Regions from separate parts of the Streptomyces sp. NPDC033177 genome, predicted to be linked through region 1. Evidence: riboswitches for the same ligand, from Rfam matches in the RefSeq annotation. Region 1 holds a riboswitch; each other region holds the start of a gene.

Region 1 (3,262 bases):
GGGCGCCCCCTTTTAGGGGTGGGGGGGAGAGGTAGAGGGTGGCGATCCCAACCACAAACACGGCCTTGTCCACGGGGTGGCGGCGGCGCCAGCGACTGCTGTGCGCCGCCGCGTCAATGGGCAGCACGCCGGGTCAGACCTGCCCGGCCCCGGACCGGGTGTGCTCCTCGTCGACAGCTTGCTCCGCGGTAGCTGCATCGGTACGCGCCGCCTCGGTACGCGCTGCCTCGGCGCCCTGACGGCGCCCCTTGCGCAGACCGAAGTAGTACGCGAGGACGCCCGCGCCGAGCGCCGCCTGCAGCGCGAACAGCGCCGACTCGATCTCCCCGGAGGGGGGTTCGTACAGCGGCGAGAACCAGGGCTCGTAATCCGGCTTGATCTCGGTGATCGCGGTCTCGGCCTGGGCGTCGGCCCCGGCGAACGGCTCCTTCTCGTCGTCGCCGAGGCCGAGCGCCAGCGGCAGCACCGCCAGCGCGGCGACGATGAGGAGGAGCAGAGTGTTGATCTTCGCGTTCCGGCTCATCAGGCGCTGGCCCCCGTCTCGGTCTCCGTCTTGCTGCCGGTGTCTGCCTGCGCGGACGGCTTCTTGCTTTGGAGCAGCACGCCGAGCCGCGTGAGCTCGCCCCTGCTCGACTGCACGAGCAGCCGCATCACCACGACGGTGAGCAGCCCCTCGCTGACCGCGAGGGGGATCTGCGTGACGGCGAAGATGCCGCCGAACTTGCCCAGGGCGCCGATGAATCCGCTGCTGGGGTCCGGGAACGCCAGGGCGAGCTGGACGCTGGTGACGCAGTACGTGGACAGGTCGGCGACGAACGCACCGAAGAACACGGCCACCATGAGCGGCACGTCGTACCGCTTCAGGAGCCGGTAGACGGCGTATCCGGCCCATGGCCCGACGATCGCCATGGAGAACACGTTGGCACCCAGCGTGGTGAGCCCGCCGTGGGCGAGCAGCAGCGCCTGGAACAGCAGCGTGATGGTGCCGAGCACCGCCATGATCGGCGGCCGGAACAGGATCGCGCCGAGCCCGGTGCCCGTCGGGTGCGAGCAACTGCCCGTCACGGACGGGATCTTCAGCGCGGAAAGGACAAAGGTGAACGCTCCGGACGCACCCAGGAGCAAGGTGCTCTCCGGGTGTTCCTTGACCTCACGGGTGAGGGAGCGGACTCCGTGGACGACGAACGGCGCGGACGCTACGCCCCAGGCGATCGCGTGCGCCGGTGGGAGGAAACCCTCGGCTATGTGCATGGCTAAGCAGACCCTCTCCAGCACCTCGTGGATGGACAACGCGCCTTGGCCGGTCTCCTGGCTGACGGGTCGTACCGACCGGACTCCGCCTTCCCGGGCGCGTGTTGCACCCAGTGGCTGCCGCGAGGGCTGGAGCCGGACTTCCCGATCACAGTGGCGAGGGCCGCACCGGCATCACACCGATTTCCCGAGCACCAAGGCGTGGTGACCCTAGTGCGGAATCGAGTGACCTGACAACTTGCGGGACCGCACCGCTTGTGGCACACACGAGCGCACACGACCTGGGCGTACGCCCCTGGTCAGCCCATGTGCAACGGCTCATGCGCGCCCGGCGTACGCCCTGCTCCCCGGGAGGTCGCCCCTCCTGTGCCGCAGGACACCGCGAGAGTCCTGGCGGGGTGGCGGGGCCCGAGGAAGACGACGACGCCTTTGCCGTCGGGTGCGGGGTGGGTCGCTGGGTCCAGCCCTGGCGATCGTAGAAAGCCATGGCCTGCGCCGACCGGACCGAAGTGAGCAGCCAGGCACGGCCGTCGGGGGCACCCGCGGCCACCGCCCCGAGCAGGGCCGTCCCGATCCCGGTCCCCTGCGCCCCGGGGCGTACGGCGAGTTCGTCTATCTCACGCGCCCCGCTCAGCCACATCAGGGCGCGCTCGGCCCCGAGTCCGGCGGCCGCCTGCGGATAGCAGCGATCGGCGGGAAAGGGGGCGGGAGTGGTCCACCCGGTGGTGAATCCGGCGATGTCCGACCCCTTCAGGGCGATCGCCGCGGTGAAGCCGGGACGCCGCACGTCGTCGCCGAGCCGGACCAGGAACTGCGCCGCCCTCTCCTCGTCCTCGTGCCAGGGCGGCGGGCCGAAGGCTTCGCCGTAGACCGTGCGCAAGGCGTCGGTGTGCGCGAGCAGTTGCTCAGCGCACAGAACGCGGACGGCCGCCGTCATCGGGCGGTCTTCGCCGGGTCCGCTCCCGGCTGCAGGGCCGCGTACTCCAGCGGGGCGGACGGATCGATCGACACGTCCAGGGGCGCGGGCTCGGCCCCGGCGCGTACGAGCAGGTCGCCGACGGCGGCGATCATCGCGCCGTTGTCGGTGCACAAGGTCATCGGGGGAACGCGCAGTCGCACGCCGGCTGCCGCGCACCGCTCCTCCGCGAGCGACCGCACCCGCGAGTTCGCGGCGACCCCGCCGACCACGACGAGGGTCGTGACCCCGTGATCCCGGCAGGCGGCGAGCGCCTTGCGGGTCAGGACGTCCGCGACGGCCTCCTGGAGCGAGGCCGCACCGTCGGCCACCGGCAGTTGACGGCCTGCGTGCCCTTCGGCCCATCGGGCGGCGGCGGTCTTGAGGCCGGAGAAGGAGAACGCGTACGGCGCGTCCTTCGGCCCGGTGAGCGGGCGGGGGAAGGCCACCGCGCGCGGGTCGCCGTCCCGGGCCGCGCGGTCGATGGCGGGGCCGCCCGGATACGGCAGGCCGAAGACCCGGGCGACCTTGTCGAAGCACTCGCCGGCCGCGTCGTCCAGGGTGTCCCCCAGGTGCACGATCCGATCGCGGGCCAGGTCCCGGACGAGCAGCAGGGACGTGTGCCCGCCGGAGACGATGAGCACCACGCAGGGCTCGGGCAGCGGGCCGTGCTCCAGCGTGTCGGCGGCGACGTGACCGGCCAGGTGGTGCACCCCGTACAACGGGACGTCGAGCGCGTGGGCCAGGGTCTTCGCTCCCGCGAGGCCGACCTGCAACGCACCCGCCAGGCCGGGGCCCGTGGTGACGGCCACCGCGTCGATGTCGGACAGCTCCAGGTCCGCCTGGTCTAGGGCGTGCCGGACGACCGGGGTGAAGGAGTGCAGATGCGCTCGGGCGGCGATCTCGGGGACCACACCGCCGAACCGGGCGTGCTCGTCCATGCTCGACGCGACCACATGGGCGAGCAGCCGCCCCTCCGAGACGATCCCCGCCCCGGTCTCGTCACACGACGACTCGATTCCCAGCACAATGCGCCCCGCGGCCACCGGCGTCTCC
Region 2 (3,262 bases), on a different contig from region 1:
CAAGCCGGACGCGACACCCGCGCAGGAGACCAAGGTCTCCAAGCTGGTCTCGCTCCTGGTGAAGGTCGGCGCGCTCGCCTTCGTCCTCACCATGGACAAGACAGTCGCGATCAACTTCCAGCTCCTGGGCGGCATCTGGATCCTGCAGACCATGCCCGCGCTCGTCGGCGGCCTGTTCACGCGGTGGTTCCACCGCTGGGCGCTGCTCGCGGGCTGGGCAGTCGGCATGGTCTACGGCACGGCTGCCGCGTACGGTGTCGCCTCGCCCACGCAGAAGCACTTCGGCGGCTCGTCCGACGAGATCCCCGGCATCGGCGAGATCGGCTACATCGGCCTCACGGCGTTCGTCCTGAACGTGGTGGTCACCGTGGTCATGACCTTCGTCCTGCGCGCCATGAAGGCCCCTGACGGGATCGACGAGACGTCTCCCGGCGACTACACGGCGGACGCGGGCGACCCCGGCGTCGTGGAGGAGCTGCCGCCGGCCACGGCGGGAGCGCCGGGCGGGCACTGAGGTTCTTCGTACGCAGGTGAGCGCGGGTCGTCGGATTCCTCCGGCGGCCCGCGCTCACGTACGGCCTCACGGGGCCGTGTAGAGCTCCGTGCGGACCCGTTCCACCGCCCGGGCCGCCGAGGTGATCGTCAGGTCCTTGTCGGGGCCCGCGTCCACCAGCACGAGCACCCCACCGACCCGCACCTCGGCCTTGTAGTACGGGGTTTCACCGCCGTGGTCGTCGCCGCCCTCGGTCCGCGTGGTCTCCAGGATCGCCTCGTCGCCCAGGTCCGGCAGCTCCTCCACCGTGTGCTGCTCCACCACCGGGGCCGCGTCGGTGTCGACGGTGACCCGGGGGCATGCCTCGTGAAGATCGCGGCGCAGCGCGACGTGGCGCCCCGCCTGCCCGGCCGGCATCGAGACCAGGCTCTGGGAGACGAAGGGGTCCCCCTCGTCGGCCATCGCCCCGGGGAAGGGGCGGATCGAGTGGCCTGCGCTCGCCCCGCGCATGGCGAACAGCTCTTCGCGGGCCTTCCTGCCGGGCTCGCAGGTGCCCCAGTCACCGCCCCCGTAGTGCTGGTTGAACGACCCCGTGGTGGCGTTGACCGTCTCGGCCCGCGCACCGACCGTCTTCGCGGGCAGCAGCGCGGCCTTCAGCTCGGCGTCCGTGAAGACCTTGCGGGGATCCGCGTCACCGTCGACACCGGCCGCCGCGGCCGGCCCCGGGGTCCGCGTAGGCTTCGTCCTCGCCTCCTCGCCGGCGTCCCCGCACCCGGCGAGCAGCATCAGCAACACCGCGGCACAGCCCGCTCCCCGCCCTCGCACGGCACCTCCCCCTGGACGCCCATCAGTTCGACCGCCACCCTAGGGGATACACGTGCCGACACAAGATATGGGGCTGCCGCTCAGAGCCAGCACAAGATGTATGCTCGTGCTCGCTGTCGCCGCAGGGGAATCCGGTGCAAGTCCGGAACTGTCCCGCAACGGTGTATGAGTGCGCATTTGTCGCGCTCGCAAGTCCGAAGACCTGTCGACAGTGTGCCCGTTCCGACCGGTCCGGGTGCCGACGACGTCCGGGCCTCGTGGAATGGGCTGGTGGACGCGGAGCGCAGCCCTGCCCAGGGGCCGGCCCCCGTGTGTTCACTCACCCCTCCCCAAGGCTCCGAGCCGAGCGAGGGAGTGCTCCGTGACCATCGCGCCAGCCGAACCTGCGTCAGCGCAGACCACCGACGGTCAGCAGACCGCCGACGGCCCAGGAACCGCGCTGCTGCGTACCCTGACCGACCTCACCGCCGACCTCCCCGACGCCGACCCCGGCCGGGTCGCCGCAGCCGCGCTGCGGGGCCGCTCGGCCAGGGCGGATCTGGCGGAGCTGCGGGAGCTGGCGACCGAGGCCGCGGCCGGCCTCATCTCCGAGGACCCGACGTACTCGCAGCTGGCGGCCAGGCTCCTCAGCCTCAGCATCCGTGACGAGGCCGCGTCGCAGGGCGTGCGCAGCTTCTCCGACTCGGTCGCCATCGGGCACCGCGAGGGCCTGATCGCGGACCGCACCGCCACGTTCGTCACCGACCACGCCGAGCGTCTGGACGGCCTCGTGGAGGCGGCACTGGCGGACGGCGCCGACTTCCGCTTCGGATACTTCGGCCTGCGCACCCTGCACAGCCGCTATCTCCTGCGCCACCCGATCACCCGGCACGTCATCGAGACCCCGCAGCACTTCATGCTGCGCGTCGCGAGCGGCCTCGCAGAGGACGGCTCCGCGCGCTCGGTGGACGAAGTCGCCGCCCTGTACCGCCTGATGAGCCGCCTGGACTACCTGCCGTCATCGCCGACGCTCTTCAACTCCGGCACCCGGCACCCGCAGATGTCCTCCTGCTACCTCCTCGACTCCCCGCTGGACGAGCTGGACTCCATCTACGGCCGCTACCACCAGGTCGCGCGCCTCTCCAAGCACGCGGGCGGCATCGGCCTCTCGTACTCCCGCATCCGCGCCCGCGGTTCGCTGATCCGCGGCACGAACGGGCACTCCAACGGCATCGTGCCGTTCCTGAAGACCCTGGACGCCTCCGTCGCCGCCGTGAACCAGGGCGGCCGTCGCAAGGGCGCCGCCGCGGTCTACCTGGAGACGTGGCACTCCGACATCGAGGAGTTCCTGGAGCTGCGCGACAACACCGGCGAGGACGCGCGCCGCACGCACAACCTCAACCTCGCGCACTGGATCCCGGACGAGTTCATGCGCCGGGTCGCCGCCGACCAGGACTGGTCGCTGTTCTCCCCGGCTGATGTCCCGGAGCTCGTCGACCTGTGGGGTGATGAGTTCGACGCCGCCTACCGCACGGCCGAGGCCGCCGGGCTCGCCCGCAAGACCATCCCGGCCCGCGAGCTGTACGGCCGCATGATGCGCACCCTGGCGCAGACCGGCAACGGCTGGATGACGTTCAAGGACGCCGCCAACCGCACCGCCAACCAGACGGCGGAGCCCGGCCACACCGTCCACTCCTCCAACCTCTGCACGGAGATCCTGGAGGTCACGGACGACGGCGAGACGGCCGTCTGCAACCTCGGCTCGGTGAACCTCGGCGCGTTCGTGGACACGGCCGCCGGTGACATCGACTGGCAGCGGCTCGACGAGACCGTCCGTACCGCCGTCACCTTCCTCGACCGCGTGGTCGACATCAACTTCTACCCGACCGAGCAGGCCGGGAAGTCCAACGCCCGCTGGCGTCCGGTGGGCCTCGGCGCGATGGGCCTGCAAGACGTCTTCTTCCA
Region 3 (3,262 bases), on a different contig from region 1:
GGAACTCGCCGGTGAGCTGGTGACGCCCGGCGCGGAGGTGATGGGGCGCCGCGCCGCCGAGCTGCGGGAGCTGCTGTGCGAGCAGGGCAGCTGGGAGGAGCGGTTCGCCTCCCTGTCCGCCTACTTGAGGCAACGCGCGGCCACGGACACCTCCGGTGGCTCCGTACGGCCCGAGGTCGGCGAGGCGTGGGCCTGGCTGGCCCGGCACCAGGGCGTGGGCACCCTGCGCGGGCTCTCCCGGCACGTCGCGCTCAGCGAACGCCGCCTCACCACCCTCTTCCGCGCCGAGACGGGCCTGAGCCCCAAGCAGGCAGGGCGCCTGATGCGCTTCCAGCGCGCACGGAACGCCGTCGTACGCCCCGTCGCGGCGGGCGCGGCCCCCGACCTGGCCCGTGTCGCCGCAGACTGCGGTTACTACGACCATTCCCACCTGGTGCGGGACTTCCGGCAGTACACCGGCGCGAGCCCCACCGCCTGGCTGGCCGAAGAGTGCCGGAATATCCAAGCCGGGAGCTATGGCGGGGGCGAAGAGTAGGACTCATGAACACGACCGAGAAGCAGAACCAGCAGCCACAGTCCGCTACTGCTCCCGCATCCGGCGGCCGCGCTCCCAGCGTCTGGCCGACCCTCCAGGCGCACGACGCCCCCGCCCTGATCGACTTCCTGGTCGGCACGGTCGGCTTCCTGCGCACCGCCGTCTACCAGGACGGCGACAGCGTGGCGCACGCCGAGCTCGACTGGCCCGAGGGCGGCGCCATCATGCTCGGCTCGTACGACGAGAAGTCCCAGGACTGGTGCCTGAAGCCCGGCACCTTCGGCGCGTACGTAGTCACAGACCGCGTGGACGACCTTTACCAGCGGCTCAGCGCCGCGGGCGTCGAGATCATCCGCGAGATCGAGGACCAGCCGTACGGCAGCCGGGAGTTCGCGATCGCCGACCCCGAGGGCAACAAGTGGTCCTTCGGCACCTACCGCGGCGCACCGAGGCCCCAGCAGCCGTCCTGACCTCGCGTGATAGCTTGCGCACGCCAGTCAACCCACACCAGGGCCAGGGAATCCGGTGCGAATCCGGAACTGACGCGCAGCGGTGAGGGGGAACGGGCGGGGCCACGGCCACTGGGCGTCCACGGACGCCTGGGAAGGCGCCCCGCCCGGCCGATCCCCGAGTCCGAAGACCTGCTGGCACCTTCGTCCGCACACCGGGCGGCGGAGGTGACGAAGCAGGCCAGGCTCCGCGTATGAGCCGTGAGACTCAAGGGATCTCGTGTCCTCCATTGCCCGTCGTGTACGTACGTCTGTTCTTCTCGCCACGGCCCTGGCCGTCACCCTGACCTCCTGCGGAGGCGGCTCCACGGCCACCTCCACCACGGACGACAAGGCCGCCGGCTACCCGCTGACCCTCACCTCCTGCGGCAAGAAGGCGGAGATCAAGGCGCCACCGCAGCGAGCGGTCTCCCTCGACCAGGGCTCCACGGAGATCCTGCTCTCCCTCGGCCTCGCGGACCGCATGGCCGGCACCGGAACCTGGACGGACCCGGTGCTCAACGGCCTGGAGAAGGACAACGCCAAGGTCGACCGGCTCGCCGACAGCTACCCCTCCTTCGAGAAGGTCCTCGCCAAGGAACCGGACTTCGTCACCGCCTCCTTCGTGGCGACGGTCAGCAAGGGCGGCGTCGCCGACCGCGCCAAGTTCGCCGAACTCGGCGTACCCGCGTACGTCTCGCCCTCCGACTGCGCGGGCAAGGACAACAGCGGCGACGGCGACGGCAGCCGCGTAAAGACCCTCACCATGGACACCGTCTACGGCGAAGTGCGGGACCTGGCCAAGGCGTTCGGGGTCGAGAAGCGCGGCGAACGCCTGATCGCGGACCTCAAGGGCCGGGTGGCGAAAGCCACGGAGACCATCAAGGACACCAAGGCGTCCGGCACGTCGCTCCTCTACTGGTTCGCCAACTCCGACGCGCCCTACATCGCCGGCTGCTGCGGGGCGCCGGGCATCATCACCCGCGAACTCGGCGTGCAGAACGTCTTCGACGACACCCGCGACGAGTGGCCCCAGATCAACTGGGAGACGGTGGCCGACCGCGACCCGGACGTCCTGGTCATCGGCGACCTCACCCGCAAGTCGCAGACGGCCGAGAGCGCGAAGAAGAAGATCGAGTTCCTGGAGTCCAACCCGGTCACCAAGAACCTGACCGCCGTGAAGAAGAAGCGGTACGTGCTGCTGAGCGGCCAGGCCATGAACCCGACGATCCGCACGGTGGACGGCATCGAACAAGTCGCCGCCGCATTGCGCGAGTTCGGCCTCGACAAGTGAGGCTCGACAAGTGAGGAAGGCCGCCACGGGCGGCATACGTTCCGCCCTGCTCTGGACGGCGGGCCTCGCCGCCCTCGCCTTCTCCGTCGCGGTGGCCGTCACCATCGGCCCCGCGGACATCTCCGTACCCGACGTGTGGTCGGCGGTCGCGGCGCACCTCGGCTGGGGGGAGGCGAGGCTGACGCCCATCCGGGACGGCATCGTCTGGAACCTGCGCATGCCGCGCACGCTCCTCGCGGCGGTCTGCGGCGCTGGCCTCGCGGTCTGCGGAACCGTCCTCCAGTCCCTCCTGCGCAACCCGCTCGCCGACCCCTTCGTGCTCGGCGTCTCCTCGGGGGCCTCCACGGGCGCGGTCGCGATCGTCGTCCTGGGGGTCGGCGGGGGAGCGGTGTCGGTGTCGGCGGGCGCCTTCGTCGGAGCCGTCGTCTCCTTCGCGCTCGTACTGCTGCTCAGCCACAGCCTGGGCGGGAGCGCCGACCGGGTGGTGCTCTCCGGGGTCGCGGCGATGCAGCTCTTCTCCTCGCTCACCTCGTTCGTGATCCTGACGTCGGGCGACGCGGAGACGACGCGGAGTGTCCTGTTCTGGCTGCTCGGCTCGTTGAGCGGGGTGGGCTGGACGGACGTCTCGCTGTGCGCGGCGGTGCTCCTCGTGGCCCTCGCCGTCTGCCTGACGCAGGCCCGCACCCTGGACGCGTTCGCGTTCGGCCAGGACGCGGCGGCGGCACTCGGCGTCCACGTGACCCGGGTCCGCCTGCTGCTGCTCTCCGTGACGGCCCTGCTGACGGCGGCCCTGGTCAGCAGCGCGGGAGCCATCGGGTTCGTGGGCCTGGTCCTGCCGCACGCGGCCCGCGCCCTGGTCGGCTCCGGGCACGCACGCCTGCTCCCGGTCACGGCGCTCGCGGGCGCGGTGTTCCTGGTGTGGGTGGACACGCTGGCGCGCACGGT

The links. A riboswitch is a leader RNA that binds a small molecule or an ion and turns the genes downstream of it on or off. The one in region 1 is predicted to bind cobalamin.
Region 2: linked by a shared signal. The riboswitch ahead of ACZ5U5_RS35530 (ribonucleoside-diphosphate reductase subunit alpha) and the one ahead of ACZ5U5_RS12400 (energy-coupling factor ABC transporter permease) in region 1 are both predicted to bind cobalamin.
Region 3: linked by a shared signal. The riboswitch ahead of ACZ5U5_RS07170 (ABC transporter substrate-binding protein) and the one ahead of ACZ5U5_RS12400 (energy-coupling factor ABC transporter permease) in region 1 are both predicted to bind cobalamin.

What each region holds. Positions count from the first base shown of each region.
Region 1 covers NZ_JBVIPS010000003.1:284,848-288,109, reverse strand. The annotation lists gene ACZ5U5_RS12405 (energy-coupling factor ABC transporter substrate-binding protein) at 134-523, opposite strand; gene ACZ5U5_RS12400 (energy-coupling factor ABC transporter permease) at 523-1,251, opposite strand; cobalamin riboswitch at 1,282-1,465, opposite strand; partial or broken gene ACZ5U5_RS12395 (GNAT family N-acetyltransferase) at 1,551-2,188, opposite strand; gene tsaD (tRNA (adenosine(37)-N6)-threonylcarbamoyltransferase complex transferase subunit TsaD) at 2,185-3,252, opposite strand.
Region 2 covers NZ_JBVIPS010000012.1:180,052-183,313, reverse strand. The annotation lists gene mctP (monocarboxylate uptake permease MctP) at 1-514, shown strand, start outside; gene ACZ5U5_RS35535 (hypothetical protein) at 581-1,318, opposite strand; cobalamin riboswitch at 1,419-1,542, shown strand; gene ACZ5U5_RS35530 (ribonucleoside-diphosphate reductase subunit alpha) at 1,680-3,262, shown strand, end outside.
Region 3 covers NZ_JBVIPS010000002.1:246,496-249,757, reverse strand. The annotation lists gene ACZ5U5_RS07180 (AraC family transcriptional regulator) at 1-535, shown strand, start outside; gene ACZ5U5_RS07175 (VOC family protein) at 541-1,005, shown strand; cobalamin riboswitch at 1,013-1,198, shown strand; gene ACZ5U5_RS07170 (ABC transporter substrate-binding protein) at 1,265-2,317, shown strand; gene ACZ5U5_RS07165 (FecCD family ABC transporter permease) at 2,328-3,262, shown strand, end outside.